2 regions of the Exiguobacterium sp. s150 genome follow, and region 2 is predicted to be linked to the other one. Evidence: predicted binding sites of a transcription regulator. Region 2 holds the regulator's gene; the other holds the start of a gene.
What was found. Region 2 encodes LexA, which represses DNA repair genes until DNA is damaged. Its sites were predicted from a motif close to CGAACATATGTTCG; they were not measured.
Positions count from the first base shown of each region.

Region 1: the regulator LexA is predicted to act here: its motif matches at 2,972-2,985, upstream of uvrB (excinuclease ABC subunit UvrB).

Region 1 is NZ_JACSMC010000002.1:87,368-92,907, forward strand. It holds gene glpK (glycerol kinase GlpK) at 1-1,216, opposite strand, end outside; gene KNP76_RS02065 (MIP/aquaporin family protein) at 1,244-1,951, opposite strand; gene KNP76_RS02070 (sulfite exporter TauE/SafE family protein) at 2,070-2,906, opposite strand; gene uvrB (excinuclease ABC subunit UvrB) at 3,039-5,009, shown strand; gene uvrA (excinuclease ABC subunit UvrA) at 5,010-5,540, shown strand, end outside.
Region 2 is NZ_JACSMC010000005.1:98,144-103,683, reverse strand. It holds gene tkt (transketolase) at 1-1,430, opposite strand, end outside; gene KNP76_RS04750 (DUF896 domain-containing protein) at 1,629-1,862, opposite strand; gene KNP76_RS04745 (YneB family resolvase-like protein) at 1,923-2,567, opposite strand; gene KNP76_RS04740 (hypothetical protein) at 2,640-2,873, opposite strand; gene lexA (transcriptional repressor LexA) at 3,078-3,698, shown strand; gene KNP76_RS04730 (metal-binding protein) at 3,698-4,138, shown strand; gene glnA (type I glutamate--ammonia ligase) at 4,229-5,540, opposite strand, start outside.

The sequences.
Region 1 (5,540 bases), on a different contig from region 2:
TCAACTCGATCCCTGAGTCTTGTTCCATCGCCGTCAAGACGTCACGCGTCTGATAGGCGAGCGACTCGAGCGTCGCCCGGACGAAGTGTTCTTTCTCGGTACCGCGCGTCAGGCCGAAGATGGCACCGCGCACGTCCGAGTTCCAATACGGGGCACCGAGCCCGACGAAGGCAGGGACGACGTAGACGCCGTCTGTCGTCTCGACACGGTTCGCGTATTGCTCCGTGTCTTTCGCTGACTTGAGCATCCGGAGCCCGTCGCGCAGCCATTGGATGGCCGAACCGGCGACGAAGATCGATCCTTCGAGCGCATACTCGACTTTCCCATCGTAGCCCCAGGCGATCGTCGTCAACAGGCCATGGTCCGATTTGACGGCTTCCTCGCCCGTGTTCATGAGCATGAAGCAACCCGTGCCGTACGTGTTTTTCCCTTCGCCTGAATCGAAGCACGCTTGCCCGAACAAGGCGGCCTGTTGGTCACCGGCAGCGCCGGCGATCGGTACTTCGAAGCCGAAGAAGTGGTACGGGATCGTATGGGCGTACACTTCACTCGATGGCTTGACTTCCGGGAGCATCGATTTCGGTACAGTGAGGATGTCGAGGAGCTCGTCATCCCACTTCTGCTCATAGATGTTGTACATGAGCGTACGTGACGCGTTCGAGTAGTCGGTGACGTGGGCGTGGCCGCCGGAAAGTTTCCAGATGAGCCACGTGTCGATCGTCCCGAAGAGGAGCTCGCCGTTGTCCGCTTTCTCACGGGCGCCGTCGACGTTGTCGAGGATCCATTTGACTTTCGTTCCTGAGAAGTAGGCGTCGATGAGGAGACCGGTCTTGTCACGGAACAAGTCGCCGTGACCGGCCGCATTCAACTCGTCACAAATACCGGCCGTCTGACGTGATTGCCAAACGACGGCGTTATAGACCGGGCGGCCCGTCTCCTTCTCCCAGACGACGGCCGTCTCACGCTGGTTCGTGATCCCGATGGCCGCGATCTCTTTCGGGTCGATGTCAGCCGAACCGAACGCCTCGGCCATGACGGCGAGGACAGAACCCCAAATCTCGTTGGCGTTATGCTCGACCCAGCCTGGTTTCGGGAAGTATTGCTTGAACTCGCGCTGGGCGGTCGTGACGATTTTACCGTCGTGGTCGAAGATGATGGCGCGTGAGCTTGTCGTGCCTTGGTCAAGTGCTAAAATATAACGTTTTTCTTTATCCATGAAATAGTGCCTCCTTAGAAGTTGTGATTATGGGACGAGAATGCCATAGACGAGGGCGGCGATGACGGCCCCGATGATCGGTCCGACGACCGGGATCCAAGAGTAGCCCCAATCTGACGTCCCTTTCCCTTTGATCGGGAGTATCGCATGCGCAATCCGCGGACCGAGGTCACGTGCCGGGTTGATCGCATATCCCGTTGTACCACCAAGTGAGAGACCGATCGAGACAACGAGGAAACCGACGATGAGCGGATTCAAGCCGTCCGTGAACGTGTTGGCCCCGAATGACAAAATTCCGAAGACGAGAACGAACGTACCAATGATTTCCCCGATCAAGTTGAACGGCGTGCTACGAATCCCTGGTGCGGTCGAGAAGGTGGCCAGTTTGGCACCCGGATCGTCGGTCACATCATAGTGCGGTTTGTAGTGCACGAACACGAGGACGGCCCCGATGAACGCCCCGATAAACTGTGCCAAGATGTAGGCTGGCACATCAGCCCAAGGGAATGAGCCTGCTGTCGCGAGCCCGACCGTGACGGCAGGGTTCAAGTGCGCCCCTCCGTAGATTCCGGCTGCGTATACCCCGATCATAACGGCGAAGCCCCAACCGAACGTGATGACGACCCAACCTGCGTTCTCCGCTTTCGAATGACGGAGGACGACGCCGGCGACGACACCGTTACCGAGCAAGATGAGTAGCATTGTACCAATAATTTCGCTGACGAATGCTGACATGTGATACTCCCCTTTCCCATATTAAATTTTGACTTACCACTTCATTATATCCCCCGAATGAAAGCGCTTCAAAACAAAGATATTCAAAAAAACCACTTTTTTATTTTCAAAGTGGCTTTCACTTGGTAAAACGCCCGATGAAATCGGCGGTGATACCGACGATAAAAACGAAAAGGACGCCTAGACTTATATACGTGAACGGCATCCAAAGTTGCGTCATCAAGTCGAGTGTGATCGAGACGATGACCACGCCATACAACAAGGCGAGGCGGCGTGAAATCTCTTTCTCACGATAACGGCTCGTCACCGTCGCGCCGAGCGGGGCTCCGATGAACGCGCCGAGGATGAGCGCGGCCGGGACAAGGAAGTCGAGCGTGAGCGACGGCAAATAGCTGACGAGTCCTCCGAACGCGATGAACAAGACGGCGGCGAGGCTCGTCCCGACAGCCCGGTGCGTCGAGTAGCCGAGCCAGCTGACGAGGAGCGGGACGATGATGAAGCCGCCGCCGATGCCGAGGAGCGCAGACAACAGCCCGGCGATCGCCCCGATGACACCCGCGGCGACGGTCGTGTTTTCTTTCGGTCGGCGTTTCGATGTTTTCTTTAAGAGCGTAACGGCAAAATAAGATAGGATAGCGAGATAGAACACGTTCAGCAGCCAATCACTCGTACCGGAGAAGGCGAGGACGAGCCGGCTCGACAGTTGGGCCGTCACGGCACCAGTCAGTCCGATGAGGAGCCCGGTCGTCCAGGAGACGTTGCCGAGCGACGTATGCCGCTTCGCACCGGCGAGGCTCGTGCCGACGACGAAGAGCAGAGACGTCGCGACCGCCTCGGCCGCCGTATAACCGCTGAACAACAGCACCGGGACGATGATGACCCCGCCGCCGATGCCGAAGAACCCGGACAAGGCGCCGACGACGGCGCCGAGCGGGATGAAGAGGAGAGACCACATGTCGACCAACTCGTTTCTACATAGATTCATCCTTTATCATAACGGAATGGGCGACATGTCAGAAGCGAATATTTGTTCGTGTATGTGCTATAATCAAATCAATTATGTAGGAACAGAAAGTGAGGAATCATCATGGAATCGATCCCGTTCGCATTACAATCGGAATATACGCCGGGAGGTGACCAACCGGAAGCGATTCGACAGCTCGTCGAAGGCGTCAACCGTGGCGACCGCTACCAGACGTTGCTCGGGGCGACCGGCACCGGCAAGACGTTCACCGTCTCGAACGTCATCCAAGAAGTGAAGAAGCCGACGCTCGTCTTAGCCCACAACAAGACGCTCGCCGGCCAGCTCTATTCGGAGTTCAAAGAGTTCTTCCCGAATAACGCCGTCGAGTACTTCGTCAGCTACTACGACTACTATCAGCCGGAAGCGTATGTGCCGTCGACGGACACGTTCATCGAGAAAGACGCGTCGATTAACGATGAGATCGATAAATTGCGTCACTCGGCCACGTCCGCCTTGTTCGAACGGGACGACGTCATCATCGTCGCCTCGGTGTCGTGCATCTACGGCCTCGGTAACCCGGAAGAATATCGGAGCCTTGTCCTTAGCCTCCGGGTCGGGAAAGAGATGGGCCGCGATGAGATGCTTCGGAAGCTGATTGACATCCAATATGAACGGAACGACATCGATTTCCAGCGCGGACGGTTCCGTGTCCGCGGCGACGTCGTCGAAATCTTCCCGGCGTCGCGTGACGAGCATTGTATGCGCGTCGAGTTTTTCGGTGACGAGATTGACCGGATTCGCGAGATGGACCCGCTCACGGGCGAGATTATCGCCGACCGCGAGCACGTCGCCATCTTCCCGGCGTCCCACTTCGTCACACGTGACGAGAAGTTACAAAAAGCGATCGTTAACATCGAGGCCGAACTTGAGGAGCAGCTCGAGAAGTTCCGCGAGGAAGGAAAGCTGCTCGAGGCGCAACGGCTCGAACAACGGACGAACTACGACCTCGAGATGATGCGCGAGATGGGTTACTGTTCCGGGATCGAGAACTATTCCCGGCACTTGAACCTGATGCCCGAGGGCGCGACACCGTACACGCTCATCGACTACTTCCCGAAAGACTTTCTGCTCGTCGCCGACGAGTCGCACGTGACGCTCCCGCAAGTGCGCGGGATGTACAACGGCGACCAGGCGCGAAAACAAGTGCTCGTCGACCACGGCTTCCGTTTGCCGTCGGCGAAAGACAACCGTCCGCTCAAGTTCGAGGAGTTCGAGAAGAAGTTGAGCCAGGCGATCTTCATTTCGGCGACGCCGGGTCCGTATGAGCTCGAACATACGCCGCACATGGTCGAACAGATTATCCGTCCGACGGGTCTCATCGACCCGACGATTGAGATTCATCCGATCAAAGGGCAAATTGACTACTTGATGGACCAAATCCGCGAGCGCATCAAACGGGACGAACGTGTCCTCGTGACGACGCTCACAAAAAAGATGGCCGAGGACTTGTCCGACTATCTCCGCGAGGCGGGCATCAAGGTCAACTACATGCACTCGGAAATCAAGACGCTCGAACGGATCGAGATCATCCGCGACCTCCGTCTCGGCAAGTATGACGTCCTCGTCGGAATCAACTTGCTCCGGGAAGGGCTCGACATCCCGGAAGTGAGTCTCGTCACGATCCTTGACGCCGATAAGGAAGGGTTCCTCCGTTCGGACCGCTCGCTCATCCAGACGATTGGCCGGGCGGCGCGTAACGCGAACGGGCACGTCATCTTGTTCGCCGATAAGATGACCGACTCGATGAAACGAGCCATCGAGGAGACCGATCGACGGCGGACGATCCAATTGGCGTATAACAAAGAACACGGCATCACCCCGAAGACGATTCGAAAAGAAGTGCGCGGTGTCATCCGTGCGACGGTCGATGCCGAGGAGGAAGTGCTCGAGTCGCTCAGCTCGATGAAGCCGGCCGAGCGCGAGGCGGCAATCGCCAAACTAGAAGAAGAAATGAAACAAGCGGCCCGCGACCTCCAGTTCGAGCGGGCGGCCGAATTGCGTGACTTAATCTTGGAGTTGAAGGTAGGGAGTTAAATGGCTGAGAAGAAAAATGCGATTGTCATCAAAGGGGCGCGCGTCAACAACTTGAAAAACATTGATATTGAGATTCCTCGGGACCAACTCGTCGTCTTGACGGGTCTGTCCGGTTCCGGGAAGTCTTCGCTTGCCTTCGACACGATCTATGCGGAAGGACAGCGCCGTTACGTCGAGAGCTTGTCCGCGTATGCAAGGCAGTTCCTTGGGCAGATGGACAAACCGGACGTCGACACGATCGAGGGTCTCAGTCCGGCCATCTCGATTGACCAGAAGACGACGAGCCGGAACCCGCGCTCGACCGTCGGGACGGTGACGGAGATTTACGACTACTTACGGCTCTTGTTCGCCCGGATCGGGAAACCGGTCTGTCCGAACCACGGCATCGAGATCTCGAGCCAGACGATCTCGCAAATGGTCGACCAAGTGATGGAGCTACCGGAGAAGACGCGCCTGCAAATTCTCGCCCCGATCGTCTCCGGACGAAAAGGGACGCATGTGAAAGTGTTCGACTCGCTCAAGAAAGAAGGG
Region 2 (5,540 bases):
TCGTGTGTCGGACCATCTTCACCGACCGCAATCGAATCGTGCGTCAAGATGAACGTCGACGGGAGACCCATGAGGGCAGCCAAACGGACCGCTGGACGGAGGTAGTCTGAGAAGACGAAGAACGTCGCGCCGTAAGGAAGAACGCCACCGTGGAGGGCCATGCCGTTGACGGCAGCTGCCATCGCGAACTCACGGACACCGAACCAGATGTTGCGACCAGCCGGATCTTCGTCGAAGTCCGCCGCACCTTTAATCATCGAGTTGTTCGAACCGGCGAGGTCAGCCGACCCACCGAAGAGCGTCGGAACTGCTTTCGCGATCGCGTTCAATACTTCTCCGCTCGTCTGACGTGTCGCTTTCTTCGAGCCGATTTCAAACGTCGGCAACTCGCTGTCCCAACCTTCTGGGAGTTCGTTGTTCATCGCACGCTCGAATTGGGCACCGAGCTCTGGATGAGCCGATTTGTAAGCTTCGACGAGTTCGTTCCAGTCCGACTCATACTTCGCGCCCGGCTCGATGACTTTCTCGTTGAACAAGTCATACACTTCAGTCGGCACGTAGAAGTTCTCGCCTTCCCACTTGTAGAACTGTTTCGTGAGCTCGATTTCGGCTTCGCCGAGTGGTGCGCCGTGCGACGCCGATTTCCCTGACTTGTTCGGTGAACCGAAGCCGATGACCGTCTTCACTTCGATGAGCGTCGGTTTCGACGTCTCCGCTTTCGCTTCATCGATCGCCTTCGCGATCGTGTCGATGTCCGTTCCGTCCTCGACACGGATGACTTGCCAGCCGTATGCGTTGAAACGGTCTTCGACGCTCTCCGAGAACGACTTGTGAAGGTCACCGTCGAGTGAGATGTCGTTTGAATCATAAAGGACGACGAGCTTGCCGAGCTTCAAGTGACCAGCGAGTGAGGCAGCTTCTGCCGACACGCCTTCCATCAAGTCACCGTCTCCGCAAATCCCGTATGTGAAGTGGTCAACCACTTTGAACTCATCACGGTTGTATGTCGCTTCCAAATGTTTCTCTGCCATCGCCATCCCGACTGCCATGGCAATCCCTTGGCCGAGCGGTCCAGTCGTCGCGTCGACACCGGCCGTGTGACGGTACTCTGGGTGTCCAGGCGTCTTCGAATCCATTTGACGGAACGATTTGAGATCGTCGAGTGAAAGGTCGTAACCAGATAAGTGAAGGAGCGAGTACAAGAGCATCGAACCGTGTCCCGCTGAAAGCACGAACCGGTCGCGGTTGAACCAGTTCGGGTTTTTCGGGTTGTGACGCATCTTATCTGTCCAAAGCGTGAACGCCATCGGAGCCGCACCCATCGGCATACCCGGGTGACCAGAGTTCGCTTTTTGGACCGCATCAATCGAGAGCGTCCGAATCGAGTTAATCGCTAATAATTCTTTAGTAGTTGTTTCCACTAATTTCATCCTCTCTGTTGTTACAAAGTTTCTACCCGTCATATTTTAGCACACTCATTCGTGTGTCACAACTAATTAATTAGTATAACACATTGATTGAAATCGTTTACTTCCTTCGCTTTGTTTACCCGTCAATCGTCGAACCTTATCCTTGTTCGTGTATAACAAACATGCACATCCTATATGAAATAGGATGTGCATTCGAAGTCACTCGGAGCGTTGTCGATCTTGCTCTTCTTTTAGTTTTTGTGGCGTCACGTCGTTTCCTTCCGGATCGACCACCTTCATGCCCATCATCTGGGACTTGAACGATTGTCGGAACGCTTTCAAATATTGCTGACGAAGCGCTTGTTGCTCGTCCATCTCTTGTTGTGACAGACCGTCTGTCTTCGCTTTGTTGGCGAGGAAATTGATTCGTTCTAACTGTTCAGGTGCTAGCATCAGGCTCGCCCCCTCTCTACTGAATTTGTTCTTCTACTGTACAAAATCAGCGGCGAGGAATCAAGTTTTCAATCCTGAGACGTGCTCGAGGTAACGCCGGTTCACGGTCGCTTTCGACACTTCGTAACCGAACCCGCGCAACGTGGCCGCGATTTCGGCGAACGTCAGGCCTCGTTCGCGTAGCTGGACGATCTCCTCAATCGGCACTTTGATGCGGCTCCGACCGCCTTGGTCGTGGTGCTGAATGTTTCGCTGTGGGTTGAACCCGTTCGCGACGGCCCGGCGCATCCCGCGTGAGATTTTGGCGTTATGGATTTTCCGCTGATACTCCTCGACGACGCTCACAATCTCGAGCACCATCTTCTCGGCATCGGATACGATATATTCGTCTGGTGATTGCATCGTCAAGAGCCGAACGTCATGCTTCATGAGCGTGTGCAAAATCGCGATTTTAGCGTTCCCTCGCCCGAGACGGCTATCGTCGGTCACGAGGACGGCGTCGAGGTTCGAGGCGGATACGTGTTCGAGTAAGTCGAGGAGCCCGCCACGGTTCACTTCGTATCCGCTCTCTTGTTCGGTGATGACATCGACGACGTCGGCCTCGAGCCGACGCGCCATCCGCGTCAATTCGTCGACTTGGCGATCGAGAGACGTCTCTTGCGCCGCCTTGTTCGTCGATACGCGACAATAAATGACGACTCGCATCTCGTCACTCCCTTTCTTTCCATTCCCTTTCTACGATACACAGGAACGGGGTCGTTTCGCAAACAGAAACGATTATTCCGAGGCGAACCAGGTCGTCTTCCGTTCATTCTTTTCAGCCCGTTCAGCGATGATTCGCGCTTCAAGCGTCTCCGCTTCCGTCTTGGCGACTTCCGCCTCGATACTGCGCGTGTCTTCGACGGCTGGTGCCGCCACCTCGACTTGTCTCATTTCGCCGACCATATAAAATGCGAACATCCCTAATACCAACATCCCGACTAAGATGATTCCATTCACTGTATCTCTCATTATATTTCGCCTCCGTATCATAGGAATACACGTTCCCAAGAACGTTTGTTCGTTTATCTGTTCTCATCATAAAACAGGAACTTCTGTTCGGTCAAGCTAAAAAAACGAACGAATGTTTGTGCGCTCATGTGTTCTATGTTAAACTTAGACCATAAAGAATAGGATGCGTTCGCAGGATATTCGACATAATCGAGGTGACTTCCATTGAAAAAAATGTCAGCAAGACAACAACAGATACTTGATTTTATAAAAGACGAGGTCCGTGCCAAAGGTTATCCGCCTTCGGTCCGTGAAATCGGCGAAGCCGTCGGTTTGGCATCAAGCTCGACCGTCCACGGTCATTTGGACCGTCTTGAAAAGCGCGGCCTTATCCGCCGTGACAAGACGAAACCGCGGGCAATCGAGATTTTGAGCGATGACACGGTCGTCATCGAAGACCACGACGCCGTCACGTACGTCCCGGTCATCGGGAAAGTCACGGCCGGTACACCGATCACTGCAATCGAGAACGTGGAAGAACATTTCCCGCTCCCGACACACATGGTCGGCGCCGATAACGTCTACATGCTTTCTGTCTCAGGAGATTCGATGGTGAACGCCGGAATCTTAGATGGAGACCGGGTGCTCGTGCGTCAACAAAGCACAGCCGACAATGGAGAGATTGTCGTCGCGATGACCGACGAAGGCGAGGCGACCGTCAAACGCATCTATAAAGAAGCTTCGAAAATCAGACTACAACCAGAGAACGACGAGCTCGAGGCGATGTATTTTGATAACGTGTCGATTTTAGGGAAGGTCATCGGTGTATACCGGACGATTCATTAATGGCGAGTGGTAAGACGCATACGCGTACGAATTTCGTGGCAATCGGAGCTTTAGCGATTGCCACGCCTTTTATTGAACTCGATGTCCCGCTCGCCCTCCTTCTCGGCGCGATCGTCGGGACGCTCTGGCTCTCCCCGGACCTCGATTTGAAATCGGACGCCTATTTCCGTTGGGGGCCGCTCCGTGGATTTTGGTTGCCTTACGTGAAACTCATACCGCACCGGTCGTTGTTTTCGCACTTACCGGTACTGAGCGACTTGATTCGCGTCATCTATCTCGGCTTCCCGCTTGTCATTCTGCTCACGTTCACGCCGTACGAGACGGCGGCGATCGCCTGGCTCGACGAGTTCGGCTTGTCGTTCTTCCTCGGGCTCACGTTCGCGACGACGTTACATACGACGCTCGACTATACGTCCACGTTTTTCAAACGTGCGTTCTAATCAGGACGTCTCCACTCGGGGACGTCCTTTTAAACGCGCAAAAAAGCGCCCGTGCTTTCCGAAGAAGGCACGAGCGCTTTTTTGCTTGGATTAGTAGAGCGTCATATACTGATCGCGTTCCCACTCCGTCACTTGCATACGGAACATGTCCCACTCGATCTCTTTCAATTCGAGGAAGTGTTCGCCGATATGCTCGCCGAGTGAGTCCATGACGACTTTGTCGCCACGAAGTACTTCGAGTGCGTCGAAGAGCGTCGCTGGAAGATCATCGATTCCGTTCGCGACACGCTCAGGCTTGTCCATCACGTAGATGTTGCTGTCGATCGGTTTTGGAGCAACCAAATCTTTCTCGATTCCGTCGAGGCCTGAAGCCAAGAGTGACGAGAGCGCGAGGTACGGGTTCGCCGCCGGGTCGACCGAACGTACTTCGATACGCGTCGAGAGGCCACGGGCCGCCGGGACACGAACGAGTGGTGAACGGTTGCGGGCGCTCCACGCTACGTAGCAAGGCGCTTCGTAACCTGGGACGAGACGCTTATACGAGTTGACCGTCGGGTTACAGATGGCCGTGAACGCACGAGCGTGCTCGAGGATTCCCGCCGTGAAGGCGCGGGCCGTGTCTGAAAGCTCCATTTCGCCGTTCGGATCGTAGAAGACGTTCGTGTCGCCTTTGAAGAGCGACATGTTCGCGTGCATCCCTGAACCGTTGACGCCAAAGAGCGGCTTCGGCATGAATGTCGCGTGAAGACCGTACTTCGCCGCAATCGTCTTGACGACGAGCTTGAACGTTTGGATGTTATCGGCTGTCGTCACGGCATCCGCATATTTGAAGTCGATCTCGTGTTGCCCTGGTGCGACTTCGTGGTGTGACGCTTCGATTTCAAAGCCCATGTTCTCAAGCTCGATGACGATCTCTTTACGGCAGTTCTCACCGAGGTCGACCGGCGCCAAGTCGAAGTAGCCGCCTTGGTCGTTCAATTCGAGCGTCGGTTGACCGTTCAAATCCTTTTTGAAGAGGAAGAACTCTGGCTCAGGACCGACGTTGAACGCCGTGAAGCCAAGCTTTTGCATGTGCTCAAGGTTGCGTTTGAGCGTACCGCGCGGGTCACCGCTGAACGGTGTGCCGTCTGGGTTATAAATATCACAAATCAAGCGGGCGACTTTTCCGCTGCCATCTGTCCACGGGAAGACAACCCACGTGTTAAGGTCTGGATAAAGGTACATGTCTGACTCCTCGATGCGGACGAAACCTTCGATTGAAGAACCGTCGAACATCATCTTGTTGTCGAGGGCTTTGTCCAATTGGCTGATTGGCACCTCGACGTTTTTGATTGTTCCGAGGATGTCTGTGAATTGAAGACGAATAAAGCGTACGTCCTCTTCTTGTGCGATCCGTTTAATG